Regions from separate parts of the Anaerostipes amylophilus genome, predicted to be linked through region 2. Evidence: predicted binding sites of a transcription regulator. Region 2 holds the regulator's gene; each other region holds the start of a gene.

Region 1 (5,324 bases), on a different contig from region 2:
AGGACATGCTTCTGGATGGAACTGAACTGTTCGAATATTTTTATTTTTATAGTCTAATCCTTCGATTGTTTTATCATTTACATTGATAAAGGAAACTTCTGCAACATCTGGATCGATTGTTTCTTCTTTGATCACATATCCGTGGTTCTGAGAAGAAATGTAAACACGTCCGCTCTTTAAATCTTTGACCGGATGATTTCCTCCACGATGTCCCCAACGCATTTTTTCTGTGTCTGCACCTGTTGCAAGTGCCATTAACTGATGTCCTAAACAAATTGCAAAAATTGGTACTTCACTGTCATATAACTTCTTGATCTCTTTGATGATCTCTACACATTCTTTTGGATCTCCAGGTCCGTTTGATAACATAATTCCATCTGGATCATCTCCTAAGATTTCTTCCGCTGTTGTATCTGCAGGATAAACTGTAACGTCACATCCACGTTTTTGTAAAGAACGGATAATATTATTTTTTGTTCCAAGATCTAATAATGCAACTTTAAATCCATCTCCAGGAAAATGTTCTTTTTCTGTTCTTGAAACAGTTTTTACTGCATTTGTCACTCTGTATTCTTTTAATTTTGGAAGGATTTCATCTAAATTAAAATTAGGATTTGTAGTGATCATTCCACCCATGCATCCGTGCTCTCTTAAGATCTTTGTGATTGCTCTTGTGTCAACACCACAAACACCTGGGATATCATGTTCTTTTAGATAATCTTCTAAGTCTTCTTCCCTTCGGAAGTTACTTGAAGTTCTTGAGATTTCTCTTACGATAAAGGCTGAATGCCAAGGTTTTTCAGATTCGATGTCCTCTAGACATACTCCATAGTTTCCAATCAGTGGATAAGTCATTACGACTCCCTGTCCCTGATAGGAAGGGTCTGTTAATACTTCTAAATAACCTGTCATGGAAGTATTAAATACGACTTCACAGATCACTTCTTTTTGGGCTCCAAAACTTTTTCCCTCAAATACGTGTCCGTCTTCCAATATCAAAAATGCGTTCATGTAATTTTTCCTCCTAAAAAGTCTCATTCATAGGGTATATAGTAGAAAAGACTAACTTTCTACCTATAGAATAAGGGTTTGCTCATAACCCTTATTGTTTGTATAAAAAAAAGAAATATCCTAAAATAAAAATTACGAAGCTAAGTATTGGAAATTCAGCCATTTTGTCCTTCCAATACCTGGGTCATTTTTTATTTCAGAAATATTTCTCTACAAATTGTAAAAATTTTATCATAAATTTTTTGTCGTTGCAAGTACTTTTTTGTATTTTTCTACATTTTTTCTATGTTTTTTTGTTTGTTCATCCGTTCTTCACTTTCTCGCTTCGAGAAAATGCAACCGCAGAAATTCTGGCGATACAGATTATATTCTTTGGATAACTGAATAGATCTCTGGTAGCCACCTTTCTTTTTAAAATCTGATGGCAGAAATTCTACACCCAAAAGTTCTCCTGCTTTCTGTCCTAATTCATTCAGCCATGATGCGTTTTTTAACGGACTGATCGTGAGAGTTGTTGTGAAATAGTCATATCCGCCTTCTTTGGCAAGCTTGGCTGCCTGATCCAGTCTTAGCTTGTAGCAGCGGTAACATCTCTTGCCGCCTTCTGGTTCCTGCTCATACCCCTTTGCCATATCAAAGAACGTCTGTGGATCATATCCGGCATCGATCACTTTAATAGGAAGATTCATTTCATTGACCAATCGCTGCTGCTCATGAACTCTTTTTTCGTACTCTTCTTTGGAGTCGATGTTGGGGTTGTAGTAGTCGATGGTGATATCGAAATATTGGGAGAGATACTCCAGGACGTAGCTGCTGCATGGGGCGCAGCAACTGTGGAGTAGCAATGTTGGTTTCGTTTCTCCTAAATTTTCGATTACTTTATCTAATTGCTTTTGGTAATTTATTTTGTTCATTAATTATCTCTTTCTGGTCTTATTTTTCTCTTTTAAGTGGTACCGCAAGAAGTCTGTCTACATCTTGTTCCTGCAGCATACCATAAGACTCAAATCCATTCTCCTGTTCTATATTTGATATAAAATAAACTTCGTCTTTCTCAAAAGACTCCATCCATACAGATATAACATCGATTGGAACTGCCTGTAAATTATCGATCTGTGGCACAACTCCATCACTGGCATATTCATAAGTATTTTGTAGTGTTTTTCCATTCTCCATCTTCAAATAAATAACTGCACACATAGACATGAAAAAAGAACATGATCACATCACTCAATATAAATACCATAAAATTGCTGATACGCACCATATAATGTCCAAGACTTCCTACACATCCACGAAATATATACGCAAGTGCATCATTAAAAAGAAGGATTGCCGTAAAGAACTGCATCAACTGCAGCCATTTCCTTTCCGTAAAACTTTTACTTTCTTTAATTAAACATACTATACCACACTTTTTTTTAAAAAACCATAAATCATTTACTTCGGATCAAATAATACATCACACATCCCGTCATGCATGAAATTGCTTCAGAAACCACAACGAATCTTCGAAATATAAACAGTACGACAACCAATCCTGTGATCAATTCTGTCTGATATATGACTGTCTTTTTGAGAAATACCAAATCCTGCAAGAACATAGTCTCCATATTTCATTGCATAATAATTAAACATAAGACTCGAAATGATCAACAAACCATCAAGAATGTTGCAAATGGCAGTAATAATGAAATTGCTGCTAGTTCATGTGTATCATTTAATTTTCCTATAAAAAATGTATCCGTAAGATTATAGATCATATTAACAGACATCCCAAGCATCATTGGAATTGTCATATGCTTCCTGATCTAATGGGTTCCCAACCATTTCTTCCAGCGAGGAAAGAATTCGATCAATGTAGGAAGAAAATTGCTCTAATTCTTCATTGGTCAGACAATCAAAGATTTCTTTATATTCTTCTTCTTTCTGCTTAACCTTTTTGCCTTCTTCTGTCAGACATACGATCATAACTCGTTTGTCTTCTTTTGATGGTTTTCTTTTAACATATCCACTTTTTTCAAGTTTCTTTAACAACTCATTTAATGACTGCTGTTTAATTCCTAAGAGATATGCCATATCTTTCGTCGCAATCTCTGGCTGAATCTTAAGTAATGCAAGAACTCTTCCCTGTCCTTCATTTCTATTTTCATAAATATTGTGTTCCTTACAATTCATCATCTGATAACGCCTTAAAAGCCATTGAAGAGTCATTAGCTTTTTGTAAATATCTTTATACATCTCATCCATTTGTTTTTCCTCCTTTATTTTATACAGGTAGCTGTAGAATTAACAAGTATATGTATTATTAGCACTCTTTTTTATTGAGTGCTAATTTTTACTTGACTTTTATCAACTTTGGTTCTACAATAACATTTATAAAAGTTCTATTTGACATAGAACACTTAAAATAAGACTAAAATATTTTTAAATAAAGGAGTGTAACATTATGGCAGAAAAAAAAGGAACTCTTTCCATTAACAGCGATAATATTTTTCCAATTATTAAGAAATGGCTTTATTCCGATCACGATATTTTCTTCCGTGAATTAATCTCTAACGGATGCGATGCCATCACAAAATTAAAGAAATTAGACATGATGGGAGAATACAATTTCCCAGAAGGACATAAAAATAAAGTTGACGTTATCCTTGACCCTGAGAAGAAAACTTTAAAATTCATCGATACTGGTCTTGGTATGACAGCGGACGAAGTTGAGAAATACATCACGCAGATCGCATTTTCTGGAGCGACTCAGTTCTTAGAGCAGTACAAAGATAAAACAGAAGGTGACCAGATCATCGGACATTTCGGTCTTGGTTTCTATTCTGCATTTATGGTAGCTGATGAAGTTACGATTGATACTCTTTCTTATAAAGAAGGAGCTGAACCTGTTCACTGGACTTGTGATGGTGGTACAGAGTATACAATGACAACTGGTACAAAAGAGTCTGTTGGTACGGAGATCACTTTATTCTTAAATGAAGAAAGTACAGAATTCACAAATGAATACCGTGCAAGAGAGATCATCGAGAAATACTGCTCTTTCATGCCAACTGAGATCTTCTTATCTGTAGAAGGTGCTGAACAGGAATTTGAAACAATCCCAGAAGATCAGGTAAAAGATGATGATGTTGTTGTAGAACATATTCATGAAGATGCAAAAACAGAAGAAAAAGAAAACGAAGATGGTACAAAAGAAACAGTTGAAGTATCTCCAGCAAAAGATCTTGTAAAGATCAACAAACGTCCTGTTTCTTTAAGTGATACACATCCACTTTGGAATAAACGTCCAAATGAATGTACAGACGAAGAATACAAAGAATTCTACCACAAAGTCTTCCATGACTTTAAAGAACCATTATTCTGGATCCATCTAAACATGGATTACCCATTTAACTTAAAAGGTATCCTTTACTTTCCTCAGATCAATACAGAATATGATTCTATCGAAGGAACAATTAAATTATATAACAATCAGGTATTTATCGCCGATAACATCAAAGAAGTCATTCCTGAATTCTTAATGTTATTAAAAGGTGTGATCGATTGTCCTGACCTTCCACTGAACGTATCAAGAAGTGCTCTTCAGAACGATGGATTCGTGAAGAAAATTTCTGATTACATCACAAAGAAAGTTGCTGATAAGTTAACTGGTATGTGCAAGACAGACCGTGAATCTTATGAAAAATACTGGGATGATATCAGTCCATTTATCAAATTTGGATTCATCCGTGACCAGAAATTTGCAGATAAGATCAAAGATTACATCTTATTTAAGAATATGGAACATAAATATGTAACATTAAGTGACCTTGTTCCAGCTCCTGCAAACGATGATGATGTGACAACTTTATACTATATCACAGATGAAGTTCAGCAAAGCCAGTATATCAATATGTTCAAAGAACAGGATATGGATGCTGTCATTTTAAATCATAACATTGATTCTGCATTTATCACACAGATTGAACAGCAGAATCAGCATATCAAATTTAAACGTATCGATGCGGATGTCGAAGATGCCCTTAAAGAAGATGTAGATGAAAAAGAATTAGATAAAATCAAGACTTCTTTAACTGACCTGTTTAGAAAGACTTTAAACAAAGAAAATCTTGAAGTTCACGTTGAAAAATTAAAAGATGCAAAGATTTCTTCTATCATCACTTTATCTGAAGAAAGCAGACGTATGCAGGATATGATGAAGATGTATGTAATGCCTGGTATGGACCCTAATATGTTTGGTGCTCCTGCACAGGTTCTGACTCTAAATGCAAATAATACACTTGTGAAATATCTGTTTGAGCATGGAG
Region 2 (5,324 bases):
CACCACCACCAGATTCTTCATAGAAATCAATATCTTGAAGACAGACTTTGATAACTTCCTCTACATCTTTTGTTTCTCCTTCATAACTTAAGGCCTTTGCAGGACAGTTTTTTACACATTGAAGGCATCCAATGCATTTTGATGGGTCAACGTTTACATAGCCGTCATCTCCCATAGAAATTGCATGATTTGGACAGACATGAGTGCAAGTACCACAATGAGCACATTTTTCTCTGTCATATAAAATCTGAACTTGACTTAACTGTGATTCTGGATTTGCACACCATTTACAACGCAGTGGACAGCCTTTCAGGAAAACAGTTGTACGGATTCCTGGACCATCGTGAATGCTGAATTTTTGTATATTAAAAACAATACCATTTGTTTGCATGATAATTAAATTTCTCCTTTCATTTTCTATGATATATTCTAGCATAGAAGTTGCGAACTGTAAATATAACACTTACAAATGAAAGGAATATAATGAATAAATGAAAATAAATATTGACATATTCGAAAAATATGGTAAGATAGAAGTATCAAAAAACGAAATATATAATAAGACTTAGGAGGAGTTTTTATCATGGAATTTATTTTAGATACAGTGAATCTTGAAGAAATCAAAGATGGTGTAGACCATATGCCAATTGCTGGAGTAACAAGCAATCCATCAATCGTTAAAAAGACATCACCAGAAGATTTCTTTGGACATATGAGAAAAGTTCGTGAGATCATTGGAAAAGAAAGAAGCCTTCATGTACAGGTTATTTCATTAGATGCTGAGACGATCGTTAAGGAAGCTCATAGAATCTTAGAAGAGATCGATGATCAGGTATATATCAAAGTTCCTGTTTCATATGAAGGATTAAAAGCAATCAAGATCTTAAAATCAGAAGAAGTTAATGTAACAGCAACAGCAGTTTATGATCTGATGCAGGCATACTTTGCCTTAGCAGCAGGAGCTGATTATATTGCACCATATGTAAATCGTATCGGAAATCTTGGAGCAGATCCTATGGAATTGATCAGCAACCTGCAGGACCGCATTGAAGATGATGGATATGACTGCAAGATCGTAGCAGCATCATTCAAAGGCGTTGAACAAGTGAAGAATGCATTTAACTATGGAGCAGAAGCAATCACAGCACCATATGCAGTATTAAAACAGGTATTTGCAAATCCTAATATTGACAAAGCAGTTACAGACTTCAACAATGACTGGTACGCAGTTTATGGAGAAGGAAAAGGAATCTGCGACCTATAATATAAATAAAGAAGATTTTATGATATACTGATTAGGAAAGAGCCGCAAGACGGCTCTTTCCTAATATATAGGGCAAGAAAGGAAAAAGTTTTATGACAGATAGACAGACGAAAATTCTTGAAATTGTAAATCAAAAAAAGAAAGTAGAAGTTGCAACATTATCAAAGATGCTTGAAGTATCTCAGGTAACGATTCGAAAAGATTTAGATGCATTGGAAGAGCTTAATTTTTTAACAAGAGAACATGGTTATGCAACAATGAAGAATATGTCAGATATTAGTAATCGTATGGCTTTTTGTTATGAAACAAAGCAGCGGATCGCAGCCAAAGCAAGCGAGATCGTATCAGATGGAGAAACGATCATGGTAGAATCAGGTTCAAGCTGTGCACTGCTTGTAAAACAACTTTCTGAAACGAAAAAAGATATTACGGTGATCACAAATTCATCATACATCGCACGATTTATCAGAGAATCTGAGGGTGGAGTTACAAAGGTTATTGTTCTTGGAGGAGAATACCAGAAAGAAGCAGAAGTTATGGTTGGACCATTAGTAAAAACCTGTGCAGAAGCTTTTTATGTAGATAAACTGTTTATGGGAACAGATGGATATATTCCTGGAATAGGATTTACTAGTGGGGATATGTTAAGAGTAGAAGCTGCCAAGAGTATGATGGGTTCTGCAAGGAATTCGATTATTCTGACAGATTCTAGTAAGTTTTCAGAACATGGAGTTGTCATGCAGTCAAAATTTAAGGATATTGATATGGTATTTACCGATGACCAGATTCCATCAGAAGCAAAAGAAGTGTTGGAGCAAAATGGTATTACGGTAGAGATTGTACCAAGATAGATATATTAATAAGAAAAAAGAGATAAAATCATACAAAAACCCGGAACATAGATTAAGGATCAGATGTTTCGGGTTTTCTTTTATAATTAAAGAATATCAGGGTATATGTAAATCCAATTTTTCTAAAATATAAGAGGTATAAGGATCAACTTCATTTATCTGAGAAAAAACAGATTGTATTTGTTTGGTTTCTTTGGTATGCAGTGATTTTGAACAAGCAACGATAAAAAATAAGAATAAAATAGAAAATCCAATTCTTAATTTTAAAAAGGACCAGTAAGTAGGAGTTTGATCTTTCTGATTATTTAAATATCTGTGAAAATCATGGTTAGAATTTAATCTTTGGTAAGTATTATTAAGCCGTGTTTGTTCTATATTAAAGTTCATATTTTTATGCATGAAAAGTACCTCCTTTTGTACATTCTATTCAAAGAAGAAAAAAATTGAACAAATTTTCAAAAAAAGTAAAAGAAAAGGTTGACATTAAAATGCGAAAGTGCTACTTTAAATATAGATGTTAGCACTCGACATAAATGAGTGCTAATAACAGGAGGCGAAGATATGGAGTTAAATGATCGTAAGAAGTTAATATTGAAAGCGATTATCGCCAATTACCTTGAAACCGGTGAGCCGGTAGGATCAAGAACCATTGCAAAACATCCGGATTTAAATCTAAGCTCTGCGACGATTCGTAATGAGATGGCAGATCTGGAAGATATGGGATTTATCTTACAGCCTCACACATCCGCAGGAAGAATTCCTTCCGATGCAGGATATCGTTTTTATGTAGACCAGCTGATGAGTGAGCGTGACAATGAGCACGAAGAGAAACAGGCATTGATTCAGAGAGTTGATAAGATGGAAGTCTTATTAAAGCAGGTTGCCAATGTATTAGCAAGTAGCACGAATTATGCAACGATGGTTTCTTCTCCACATTATCAGAATGTGACATTAAAGTTTGTACAGCTGTCTCAGGTAGACCATGAACATCTGCTTGCAGTAATCGTCACACAAGGCAATATCGTAAAGAACAAGATGGTCCAAGTCGAAGAACCGCTTTCTAATGAAGATGTTCTGAAGTTGAATGTGTTACTTAATACATTTTTACAAGGATTATCCTTACAAGATATCAATCTCGCACTGATTCAGACGATGAGAGATCAGGCAGGAATTAGACAGGATGTGTTAGAACGGATTCTTGAAGAGATCGCCAAAGCGATCCATGATGCAGATCATATGGAAATCTACACAGGAGGAGCAACCAATATCTTAAAATATCCGGAACTTGGAAATCCGGATACAGCAACAGAGCTTCTTGATACGTTAGTAGAGAAGAAAGCCTTGACACAGTTGGTTGATTCAACACTGGAATCAGATTCCGATAATCACACAGGAATTCAGGTTTATATTGGAGAAGAATCTCCAGTTAAGAATATGAAGGATTGCAGTATCGTAACTGCAACCTATGAACTTGCAGAAGGTGGTACAGGTACTGTTGGTATCATCGGACCAAAGAGAATGGATTACAAAAAAGTCGTTAAGACTTTAAAGAACCTCACTGAGGAATTAGATGATATTTTTAAAGACAAATCTTAAGAAAGGAAGTGATGTGATGAGTAAGAAAAACGAAAACATCAACGAAGAAGTAAAGAACGCAGAAGAGACTGCTGAAGATATAAAAGATACAGAGACAAAGGAGGAAACTTCCAAAGAAACAAAGGAAGCAACCGCTGATGACAAGATCGCAGAATTAGAAGCGTCCGTAGCAGACTGGAAAGACAAATACCAGAGACTGATGGCAGAATTTGAGAACGCAAGAAAGCGTACAGCGAAAGAAGCCACACAGCGTTATGATATGGGAGCGATGGGAGTTTTAGAAAAACTTCTGCCAGTCATTGATAACTTCGAGAGAGGCTTAGAAGCCGTATCTGAAGATGAGAAAGATTCCGCATTCGTTAAAGGAATCGAACAGATCTACAAACAGTTTACAGCTGTGATGGAGGATCTGGGAGTAACACCAATGGATGCACAAGGAAAAGAATTTGATGCAAATCTTCACAACGCAGTGATGCATGTCGAAGATGATGATCTCGGTGAGAACATTGTTGCAGAAGAATTACAGAAAGGTTACATGTACAAAGAAAATGTATTACGCCACAGTATGGTAAAAGTAGCTAACTAATATTTATATTATATATAGAAATAAGAAGAAATCTTAGGAGGACATAGATCATGGGTAAAATTATTGGTATTGACTTAGGAACAACAAACAGTTGTGTAGCAGTTATGGAAGGTGGAAAACCAACCGTTATTACAAATGCAGAAGGTATGAGAACAACACCATCTGTAGTAGCATTTACAAAAACAGGAGAACGTGTGATCGGTGAACCTGCAAAACGTCAGGCAGTTACAAATGCCGAAAAAACAATCGCTTCTATCAAACGTCATATGGGAACAGATTACAAAGTTCAGATCGATGATAAAGCATATTCTCCACAGGAAATTTCAGCAATGATCTTACAGAAATTAAAATCAGATGCTGAAAACTACTTAGGAGAGAAAGTAACAGAAGCAGTTATCACTGTTCCAGCTTATTTCAACGATGCTCAGCGTCAGGCAACAAAAGATGCTGGTAAGATCGCAGGACTTGAAGTAAAACGTATCATCAACGAACCAACAGCAGCAGCATTGTCTTATGGACTTGATAACGAAGAAGAACAGAAGATCATGGTATACGACTTAGGTGGTGGTACATTTGATGTATCTATCATCGAGATCGGTGATGGTGTCATCGAAGTATTATCAACAGCTGGAGATAACAAATTAGGTGGAGATGACTTTGATAATGTTATCACACAGTATATGTTAGATGAATTCAAGAAACAGGAAGGTGTTGACTTATCAACAGATAAGATGGCAATGCAAAGATTAAAAGAAGCAGCAGAGAAAGCTAAGAAAGAATTATCTTCTGCAACAACAACAAATATCAACCTGCCATTCATCACAGCAACAGCTGAAGGACCAAAACATTTTGATATGAATCTTACAAGAGCAAAATTCGATGAATTAACAGCTCATTTAGTAGAAAGAACAGCAGGACCTGTAAATTCTGCATTAAATGATGCTGGAATGACAGCTTCTGAATTAAGCAAAGTATTATTAGTTGGTGGTTCTACACGTATCCCAGCCGTACAGAGTAAAGTACAGCA
Region 3 (5,324 bases), on a different contig from region 2:
CTGATAAAGTCTGTGGAAGTCCCATCTCCTTGAAGAATTCTCTGGTGCATGCGATTCCTTCTTTGGCTGCTGCCATATCATCATCATTTACTACATCCCAGACATTTCTTGCATAGTCCGCAAATTTAGATGCGGTATCGTCATTTAATGCAAAATCCATCCAGTGTGGTGTTAAGATTGCTAATCCTTCTCCATGTGTGATATCGTAGAAAGCACTTAATTCATGTTCCATCGGATGAACACACCAGGAAACTTCCGCTCCGTCAGAAAGAATTCCATTGATCGCCATACTGGCTGTCCACATCAGATTCGCTCTTGCATCATAGTTATCTGGTTCTTCTAATGCGATTGGACCGTATTTAAAGCAATTCTTTAACAGTCCTTCCGCAAATCTTGCCTGAACATCTGCATTCTTTACATTGGTAAAGTAGTTTTCACAAATATGACTGATCATATCTGCTGTTCCTGCTGCTGTCTGTTTCTTTGATACAGAGTAGGTATATTCTGGATCAAGAATTGACATCTTTGGTTTCATATGTTCGCTTGATGTTCCCCATTTTTCATTCTTAGACATATCTGAGATTACCGCAAATGGGTCCATCTCTGATCCTGTCGCTGATAATGTCAATACACTATAGATCGGCAATGCTTTTTTGATCCATCTTGGCGTGATAACAAGATCCCATGGATCTCCATCATAACAGGCTCCTGCTGCTACAACTTTCGCACAGTCAATGACAGATCCACCTCCAATGGCAAGTACCATATCGATGTCATTTTCTTTACAGAGTTTTACACCTTCTCTGACAGATTCAATCTTTGGATTTGGTGCAATTCCTGATAATTCAAAGATTTCGATGTCTTCTTCTTTTAAAATCTTCACGGCTTCATCATAAATTCCTGCTTTTTTGATACTTCCACCGCCATAGCATAACAACACTTTGTTTCCACTTTCTGAAAGCTCATAAAGATGTGAAATCTGTCCTTTTCCAAAATGAATCTTTGTTGGAACAGAATAAGTAAAATTGTTCATAATCTGCCTCCTATCGTATTTTTAGTATATATTTATTATAGCAGATATTTCCTTATTCCTCCATGGTTTTCCTAATGAGTATCATGGAACTGGTTTATATCCCACTCCTTTCTTTACTGAACATTTATCTGTCTGTGTTCCTCTTGGATTATCCTGAAGAAATTTTGGATCAGAGGAAGATCATTCCGATTGTGGATGATTGTGCGAATGTAGAGTATTGGGTGGTTTGGAAGGAGTATCGGTTTTAAGCATAAAAAAGCCCCAGAAATTTTTTCGAATTTCCGGGGATATATTTTAGTCTTTGAGTCGCTTTGCTCCCTGTAGACGTCCACTCAACTACATCATTCCCATTCCAGCTGGAGCTCCTGCTGGCATTGCTGGTGCATCTTCTTTAATATTAGCAACAACAGATTCTGTTGTTAACAGTGTAGATGCTACAGATGTTGCATTCTGTAATGCACTTCTTGTTACTTTAGCTGGGTCAATGATTCCTGCTTCTACCATGTCTACATATTCTCCATGTAATGCATCGAATCCTTTTCCAATTTCTGCTTCTTTTACTTTATTTACGATAACAGCTCCTTCAAGACCTGCATTGACTGCAATCTGGAATAATGGTGCTTCTAAGGCTTTCAGGATGATGTTTGCTCCTGTCTTTTCGTCTCCTTCTAAGTCTGCTACTTTCTCTGCTGCTTTCTTAGATGCGTGAATGTAAGCAGATCCTCCACCGAAGATGATTCCTTCTTCTACTGCGGCTTTTGTTGCTGCTAAGGCATCTTCCAGTCTTAATTTGCTTTCTTTCATTTCTGTTTCTGTTGCTGCTCCAACACGAACAACGGCAACTCCACCAGATAATTTAGCTAATCTTTCCTGTAATTTTTCTTTATCAAATTCAGATGTTGTTTCTTCGATCTGTCCTTTGATCTGTGCGATACGTGCCTGGATCGCATCTTTTTCTCCTTCACCATCTACGATGACTGTATTTTCTTTTTCAACTCTTACAGATTTTGCACGACCTAACTGATCGATTGTTGCATCTTTTAATTCCATTCCGACTTCTTCAGAGATCACTGTACCACCTGTTAAGATAGCGATATCTTCAAGCATTGCTTTTCTTCTGTCTCCATATCCAGGTGCTTTGACTGCACATACAGAGAATGTTCCACGTAATTTGTTTACGATCAGTGTTGTTAATGCTTCACCTTCAACATCTTCTGCGATGATCAGTAATTTCTTACCATTCTGTACAATCTGCTCTAATAATGGAAGGATTTCCTGAATGTTAGAAATCTTCTTGTCTGTGATCAGGATATATGGATCATCTAATTCTGCAACCATTTTCTCCATATCTGTTGAGAAGTATGCGGATAAGTATCCACGATCAAACTGCATACCTTCTACTAAATCTAATTCTGTCTTCATTGTCTTAGATTCTTCAATTGTGATAACTCCGTCGTTAGATACCTTTTCCATAGCATCTGCTACTAATTCTCCAACTTCTTCGTCTGCTGCAGAAATTGCTGCTACTTTCGCGATCTGATCTCTTCCTGTAACTTTGCTGCTCATCTCAGCGATTGCTTCAACGGCTGCTTCTGTAGCTTTTTTCATTCCTTTACGAAGGATGATTGGGTTAGCTCCTGCTGCTAAGTTCTTCATTCCTTCGTTGATCATTGCCTGTGCAAGTACTGTAGCTGTTGTTGTACCATCTCCAGCAACATCATTTGTCTTAGTTGCTACTTCTTTGACAACCTGTGCTCCCATGTTTTCAAATGGGTCTTCTAATTCAATCTCTTTTGCAATTGTTACACCATCATTTGTGATCAGTGGTGTACCAAATGATTTATCTAATACTACGTTACGTCCTTTTGGTCCGATTGTTACTCTTACTGTATCTGCTAACTGATTAACTCCAGCTTCCAGAGCTTTTCTTGCTTCAATTCCGTATTTAATTTCTTTTGCCATGATCTTATTACCTCCGACTAAATGATTCTGCAATAAAATGATTCTGCAATCTGATTATTCTACAACTGCTAAAATATCATTCTGTTTTACAATAATATATTCTTCATCTTCTAATTTCACTTCTGTTCCAGCATATTTAGAATAGATAACTTTCTGTCCTACAGAAACTTCCATCTTTACATCTTCTGTTCCAGGTCCTACTGCGATAACTTCTGCTTCCTGAGGTTTTTCCTGTGTTGCTGTTGTAAGGACGATTCCTGATTTTGTCTTTGTTTCTGCTTCCAACTGTTTTAATACAACTCTATCTCCTAATGGTGTTAACTTCATAATAATATTACCTCCTAAATATATTAGAAAATTGTTTTTATTTTCGATTGTTAGCACTCACTCATATCGAGTGCTAACTCTATGTTCTTAAGTATAACACTGCGTAAAAAAAATGCAACCCCTTTTTTATAATTTTTTTTAAATGAGATTGCATTCTTTTGTATTTGTATTTATTCTTGTATATATTTTTTCGCTTCTTCCCAGCTTTTTTTCGGAATCGTCTGGAAATATACGTGGACGCCTTTTCGAATCATCTGTTGGATAGATTCCATTTCTCTGTCATCGCATGCGATCCTTCTTGCCACAGTTTTTCGTTCCCCTCGAATTCCCATACCTCCAATATTAAGCTGTGTGATCCTGATTCCGCATTTCATCAGTTCTTCAAACACTATTGGTGATTCAGCGATCACGATCACTCGTTCCCCATCAAATGATGGTGGTTCTTTTAACTTTTCAACTGCACGGTCAATTCCATAAACGTGAATGATAAGACCATCTGGTGCCATCTCTTTGATCACCTTGCTTCGAAATTTATCTTTCGCAACGATATCATCAACAATAAGGATTCTGTTTGCACGTACTTCTGGCACCCATAATGTTAAAATCTCTGTATGTATGAGTCTGTCATCGACTCTTGCCAGTACTATTTTCTTCATTTTTCTACCTCCTTATATAATTCACGTACATCCCGTACTGTATCCGGTGCTGCCTTAAGAAGTTCTTTACAGATTTCTTCCGCATGCTTTCCCGAAATTCTTCCCATAATGACTTCCATCATCAATGGAAGATTAATTCCAGTAACGTGGTAAAGATCATACTCTGGCATTAATGAAATAACTGTATTAAACGGACTTCCATAAAAAATATCTGTGAGGATCAGAATCTCTTCTTCCTGTGATGCCTGTTCAATACTTTGTCTGATCTTCTCTTTTAAAGTATCCACAGATTCTTCCGACTCCAGTCCAAATGCTTCCAGGTCTTCCTGTTTCCCTGCGATCATCTGTACTGTATCCACTAGTCCTCTGGCGTAACTTCCATGAGATACCACGATTACCTTCATTTAATTTCCTCTCTTTTTCTCATCCACTGCTCCTGTCTTGAAATCTTTCATAACAGGCTTCGTATATTAGTTTGGTTTATAAGAACTCTTTAAGCTTACGATTCTATTAAATACCATATGTTCTTTAGTAGAATCTTTAGAATCTAAACAGAAATATCCTGTTCTCATAAACTGGAAGCTGTCTCCTTTATCGTACTTCTCTAATTCTGGCTCAACATATGCTTCTTTGATCACAGTTAATGAATTAGGATTTACATTAATACTTCCATCTTCATTATATACGCCTTTTTCTTCATCTACAATGTTTTCATATAGACGAATTTCTGCCTTTTTCGCAGTTTTAGCTGATACCCAGTGGATTGTTCCACGAACTTTTCTTCCATCAGGGCTGTTTCCTCCTCTGGATTCTGGATCATATGTTGCATATACACATGTAACGTTACCATCCTCATCTACATCATATCCTGTACATGTCACAAAATATGCATTCATTAAACGAACTTCATTTCCTACATATAAACGACGATACTTTTTAGGCTTCTCAATTTTGAAGTCTTCACGTTCAATATATAATTCTCTTGAAAATGGTACCTGTCTTGTTCCCATCTCTTCGTTTTCCTGATTATTCGGAACATCTACAAGCTCTCCTTCACCTTCCGGATAATTTGTGATCACAAGTTTGATCGGATCCAAAATAGCTGCCATACGTGGACGTTTTAATTTAAGGTCATCACGAATACAATATTCAAGCATTGCAGAATCCACAGAGCTGTGACTCTTTGCAACTCCCACAAGTTCCATAAATTTTTTGATAGATTCTGGTGTATATCCTCTTCTTCGAAGTGCAGATAAGGATACCAGACGAGGATCATCCCATCCGTCTACGATTCCATCTTCTACTAATTTCTTAATATAACGTTTTCCTGTAACGACATTTGTCAG
Region 4 (5,324 bases), on a different contig from region 2:
TGGACTTTTTGATCGCAGGATTGATATTTCTCTTGATCCTTTTTGTTCATTTTGTAAGATACAAACAATTAACAGGAATTAGTGGAAAGCTTTTCTGGATCTTTATCGTTGGAGCTGTGCTATGCAGTATTTCAGATCTGGTCAGCTGTATGTTGATCCAGAAGAGGAATCCAGCATATAATTCGCTGATCATTGGGGTTACGACATTTTTATATCTGATGGAAGTATTGATCCCATATGTGTTTTATGGGTTGATACAAATCTTGAGATATTGTGAGCATAAGATGAAAAAAAGAAATATCATGCTTGGTATGATTCCAGTCATTTTTATGGAGTCTCTTGTGATCCTTAATATCTTTCATGGGCAGTTTTTTTATTGTAATACAAATGGAGAATATTTATATGGGCCATGGTATTTGATGATATATATCTATACGTTCTTTTTTGTTGTGATAGCAATGTATAATTTCATTTTCCATCAAGATGAGTATGGGAAAAATGAACTTCGTGCTGTTTGGGAATTTGTTGTAGTTGGATTCGTATGTACAGCGATCGAGGCTGTTTATTCACAATATTTGTTGACGGAATTTGGTCTGATCATTGGTATTTTTATTATATTTTGGACACTTTATAATCCACAGACAGTTGTTGATAGTCTAACGGGCGTATTTGCCAAAGGATATTTAAATCAGTGGATTCCAGAACAGATGAAACGAGGACAGAAATTCCATGTATTACAGATCAGTATATGGAAGTTAAAACAAGTGAATAAATTATATGGAAACAGTGTAGGAGACAAGTTGCTGCTCGATGTTGCAGATGAATTAAATCAGATTACAGAGGGAAATTATATTTTTCGAATTCATGGGAATCAGTTTTTGATCTTTTCTATGAGTCAAGCAGATTATGAAAAAACAAAACAAGAAGTAATGGAGCTGTTTCAGACACCATTTGATATTGGAGATGAGATGATTGATTTTCCAGCAACGATCTGTGGAATAACAGATGCTGAAGAACTTGTGGACAATGATATGATGTTGGCATACCTTGAATATCTGATCTTGTTAAAACCAAAATCAGATAAGACAACGTTGATAGAGAATAGCGAAACAACAAGACAGGGATTCTTATATGAACAGCGTGTGAAGAAATATATGAATACTGCGATTGAGGATGATCTGTTCGAAGTATATTATCAGCCATTATATTCGGTAAAAGATGGCCATTATGTGACAATGGAGGCATTAAGTCGTTTAAAACATCCAACCTTGGGAATGATCCCGCCAGATATCTTTATTAATCTTGCAGAGAAGAATGGACAGATCATTGAACTTGGAAAACTGCAATTTCGAAGAATCTGTCGCTTTATGAAGAGTCATACGGCACTTATGAAACAGATTGGAAGCATCAAGATCAATCTTTCACCATTAGAGTTGTTGAAAACTGGATATAGTCAGGAACTGTTTAAGATCATCAATGAATTAGAACTTCCATACAGCTGGTTTCAGTTTGAAGTGACAGAAACAGTTGCAACAGAGTACAGTGAGGAATTATACAAGACAATTTCAGATTTTCGAGAAGTTGGAATCGAAATCTGTCTGGACGATTTCGGATCAGGGTATGCGAATTTGAATACTATTTTGAAATTGCCATTTTCAACAGTGAAACTTGATCGTTCTATGTTAGATGGTATTTGTGAAGACCAGCAGATCGCATTATTATACAAGAATATGGTATCGATCTTGCAGAATCTTGGGCATAAAGTTGTTGCAGAAGGTGTAGAGACACAAAAAGAAGTTGCACTATTAGAAGAATGGGGTGTAGACTTGATTCAAGGATATTATTATACAAGACCGTTAAGTAGAGATGATCTTCTTTCATTTAAAGTAAGTTAAAAAGAAGTTTTATCATGCTTTCCAAGTATAAATATATTGATTTCACAAGATGATTATGATAAAATCATCAAGGAAAAATGCAAAAAATAAGGCATTGCAATGGAGCAGTGCCTTATTTTTGAGCCTATTAAATTTTTGAGTTTAGAAAGAGAGATACTATGAAAGAAAAGAAAAAAATGTCTTTGGCAATGCAGATTTTCATTGCGTTAGTCTTAGCTATCGCAGCAGGACTTCTGATGCAGAATCATGCAACATTTGCAAACACGTATATCAAACCATTTGGAACAATCTTCCTGAATCTTGTAAAATTCATCGTCGTTCCAATCGTATTATTCTCTATTATGTGTGGAATCATTTCTATGCGTGATATCAAGAAGGTTGGATCTATCGGATTAAAAACAGTTGTATATTATATGTGTACAACAGCATTTGCGATCACGATCGGTCTGATCGGGGGAAACCTTTTTAAAGGAATGTTCCCAGTTATCGCAACAACAAACTTGTCTTATAAAATGGGAGAAACAACATCTTTAATGGATACACTTGTAAATATCTTCCCATCAAACTTTGTATCACCAATGGTTGAAGCCAATATGTTACAGGTTATCGTTATGGCGGTTTTACTTGGATTCGGAATCATCCTGATCGGAGAAGAACAGAACCATCGTCTGGTTACAGCATTTAACGATCTGAATGCAGTCTTCATGAAATGTATGGAAATGATCTTAAAATTATCACCAATCGGTGTATTTTGCTTATTATGTCCAGTAATCGCTGAAAACGGAGCAATGATCATCGGATCTTTAGCAATGGTATTATTAGCAGCATATATCTGCTATATTGTACATGCAGTTGTTGTTTACTCTATGGCAGTCAAAACAATGGGTGGATTAAGTCCATTACAGTTCTTCAAAGGAATGTTACCAGCAATCATGTTCGCATTTTCCAGTGCATCATCTGTAGGAACACTTCCGATCAACTTAGAATGTGTAGAAGAATTAGGATCAGATCGTGAGATCGCATCTTTTGTACTTCCATTAGGAGCAACGATCAATATGGACGGAACAGCCATTTATCAGGGCGTTTGTGCAATTTTCATTGCATCTTGTTACGGAATTAACTTAACGCTATCTCAGATGTTAACAGTCATTTTAACAGCAACTTTAGCATCCATCGGAACAGCAGGAGTTCCAGGAGCTGGAATGGTCATGCTGGCTATGGTATTAACATCTGTAGGACTTCCAGTAGATGGTATTGCGTTAGTTGCAGGAGTTGACCGTATTTTTGATATGGGACGTACTACTGTTAATATTACTGGAGATGCTAGTTGTAGTATTATTGTTTCTAATTTAGAGAAGCGACGTGAAGCTAAATTAGCTAAGAAATTATAATTTGTATCTTGGTCAACTGAAGTTTTTCAGTATATGATAAAAAATAAATGATCGTCTGGAAAGACAGCTAGAGAATTTTCTAATGCTGTTTTTCTAGACGATCATTTTTTATTTCATAGGAAATTTTGATGAAATCCCCTATGAAATAAAAAATTTTAAAAAAATTAGCACTCACCTCTTGACAGTGCTAATAATAGGTGTTATATTACAACTAGAGCAAGAGGGAAGGGCTTAAGAGAGAAGCCAAAGAACCGAAGGCCCAACAAGATACAACAAGTCGTATTGAGAACTTCTCAATACGCTTCACATAAAAGGCAAGTGTCAGGAATCCAAACCTGACACGCCAAAACATTATTATAAAGAAAAAGGAGAGATGACTTATGATGATGATGCCTAGTATTTTTGGAGGAAACTTATTTAATGACGACTGGATGGATTTTTCTTTCCCAGATATTGATAAAGAACTGTATGGTAAACACGCAAAGAACCTGATGAAGACAGATGTGAAGGAAAAAGACGGTAACTACGAAGTAGCGATCGACCTTCCAGGATTCAAGAAAGATGAAATTACAGCGGAACTGAAAGATGGTTATTTAACGATCAGTGCAGCCAAAGGACTTGATAAAGACGAGAAAGACAAAGAAGGTAAATACATCCGCCGTGAGCGTTATGCAGGCAATATGAGCAGAAGCTTTTATGTTGGCAAAGATATCACAGAAAAAGATATCCACGGTAAATATGAGAATGGTATTCTGATGCTGGATATTCCGAAGAAAGCTCCGGAGAAGAAAGTGGAAGAAAAGAAATTCGTCACGATTGAAGGATAAAAGAACTTTCCCCGGGATGATCAGATTCCCGGGGAATTCTTTATATCTGAGGAGAGAAAGGAAAAGAAGGTGAAACAAAATGGCAGCAAAACGTGATTTATATGAAGTTCTTGGAATCAGCAAAACTGCAGATGAGAAAGCCATCAAGAAGGCTTATCGTAAACTGGCAAAAAAATATCACCCAGATATGAATCCTGGAGATAAAACAGCAGAACAGAAATTCAAAGAAGTGACGGATGCCTATAATATTTTAAGTGATCCAGAGAAACGAAAACTGTACGATCAGTATGGCCATGCTGCCTTTGACGGAACCGGTGCAGAATCTGAATTTTATAAAAATTATCAGAACTATGGTGGAAATCATGGAGGATATCAGGAGTTCCATTTTGAAGGTGGAGATGGTGATGATATCTTTAGTGATATCTTCGGAAGTATGTTCGGAGGTAGCAACAGAAGTAAAGGATTCCATCGAAGCAGTTTCCATCAGGGTGGTTTTGGATCTTCTGGTGGATTTGGTGGCAGTGGATTCAGAAGTGGTTCATTTAAACAGAAAGGTTCTGATGCTCATGCCGATATTTCCATCAGCTTTGACGAAGCAGTAACTGGCTGTGATAAAGTCATTCATCTGCAGGATCAAAATGGTGTAACCCAGTCACTGCAGGTTCACATTCCAGCCGGAATTGATACTGGAAAAAGCGTCCGTTTAAGAGGAAAAGGTAATCCAGGAATGGGCGGTGGAGAAGCAGGAGATTTATTCCTGAAAGTAACCGTTGGTGAAAAACCAGGATTTGAACGAAAAGGAAATGATGTGTATACAACGATCAATGTTCCGTTTAGCACCGCAGTATGTGGAGGAGAAGCTGTGATCAAAACATTATATGGAAATGTTATTTGCAAGATCAAAGAAGGAACTCAGTCAGGATCTAAGATCAGACTACGTGGCAAAGGTATGCCACTGATGAAGAATCCATCCCAGAAAGGAGATCAATACGCAGTAGTTCAGATTCAAGTTCCAAGAAATGTTTCACAGCAGGCAAAAAATAAATTAAAAGAATTTGATAGTTTATGTGGTGGAAGAGGAAAAGCCGCTTATTAAGCATGAAGTTTTTTGATAATAAATAAAAAGACGATGATCTGTGATAAGAAATGCATTTTAAAAATGCAGAAAAAACAGATAATCGCCTTTTTGTCTTTCGTAAATATAAGTAATA

Evidence for each region. The regulator HrcA, encoded in region 2, represses chaperone genes, less so after heat shock. The targets are predictions, from matches to a motif close to TGTTAGCACTCNNNNNNNNNGAGTGCTAACA.
Region 1: the regulator HrcA is predicted to act here: its motif matches at 3,318-3,348, upstream of htpG (molecular chaperone HtpG).
Region 3: the regulator HrcA is predicted to act here: its motif matches at 3,371-3,401, upstream of OCV53_RS03955 (co-chaperone GroES).
Region 4: the regulator HrcA is predicted to act here: its motif matches at 3,449-3,479, upstream of OCV53_RS08855 (Hsp20/alpha crystallin family protein).

The regions. Positions count from the first base shown of each region.
Region 1 is NZ_JAOQJG010000002.1:399,222-404,545, reverse strand. Features, by position in the region: gene OCV53_RS04455 (carbamoyl phosphate synthase small subunit) at 1-1,011, opposite strand, end outside; gene OCV53_RS04450 (epoxyqueuosine reductase QueH) at 1,284-1,925, opposite strand; gene OCV53_RS04445 (hypothetical protein) at 1,945-2,193, opposite strand; gene OCV53_RS04440 (hypothetical protein) at 2,153-2,365, opposite strand; gene OCV53_RS04435 (hypothetical protein) at 2,448-2,609, opposite strand; gene OCV53_RS04430 (hypothetical protein) at 2,664-2,774, opposite strand; gene OCV53_RS04425 (MarR family winged helix-turn-helix transcriptional regulator) at 2,776-3,261, opposite strand; gene htpG (molecular chaperone HtpG) at 3,461-5,324, shown strand, end outside.
Region 2 is NZ_JAOQJG010000007.1:66,309-71,632, reverse strand. Features, by position in the region: gene OCV53_RS10600 (glycyl-radical enzyme activating protein) at 1-391, opposite strand, end outside; gene OCV53_RS10595 (fructose-6-phosphate aldolase) at 584-1,264, shown strand; gene OCV53_RS10590 (DeoR/GlpR family DNA-binding transcription regulator) at 1,357-2,115, shown strand; gene OCV53_RS10585 (hypothetical protein) at 2,212-2,514, opposite strand; gene hrcA (heat-inducible transcriptional repressor HrcA) at 2,677-3,711, shown strand; gene grpE (nucleotide exchange factor GrpE) at 3,686-4,297, shown strand; gene dnaK (molecular chaperone DnaK) at 4,348-5,324, shown strand, end outside.
Region 3 is NZ_JAOQJG010000002.1:299,161-304,484, reverse strand. Features, by position in the region: gene OCV53_RS03965 (iron-containing alcohol dehydrogenase) at 1-1,033, opposite strand, end outside; gene groL (chaperonin GroEL) at 1,370-2,995, opposite strand; gene OCV53_RS03955 (co-chaperone GroES) at 3,050-3,322, opposite strand; gene OCV53_RS03950 (PTS sugar transporter subunit IIB) at 3,493-3,978, opposite strand; gene OCV53_RS03945 (PTS sugar transporter subunit IIA) at 3,975-4,382, opposite strand; gene OCV53_RS03940 (glutamine--tRNA ligase/YqeY domain fusion protein) at 4,449-5,324, opposite strand, start outside.
Region 4 is NZ_JAOQJG010000005.1:195,931-201,254, reverse strand. Features, by position in the region: gene OCV53_RS08865 (GGDEF domain-containing protein) at 1-1,895, shown strand, start outside; gene OCV53_RS08860 (dicarboxylate/amino acid:cation symporter) at 2,054-3,286, shown strand; gene OCV53_RS08855 (Hsp20/alpha crystallin family protein) at 3,670-4,113, shown strand; gene OCV53_RS08850 (DnaJ C-terminal domain-containing protein) at 4,193-5,209, shown strand.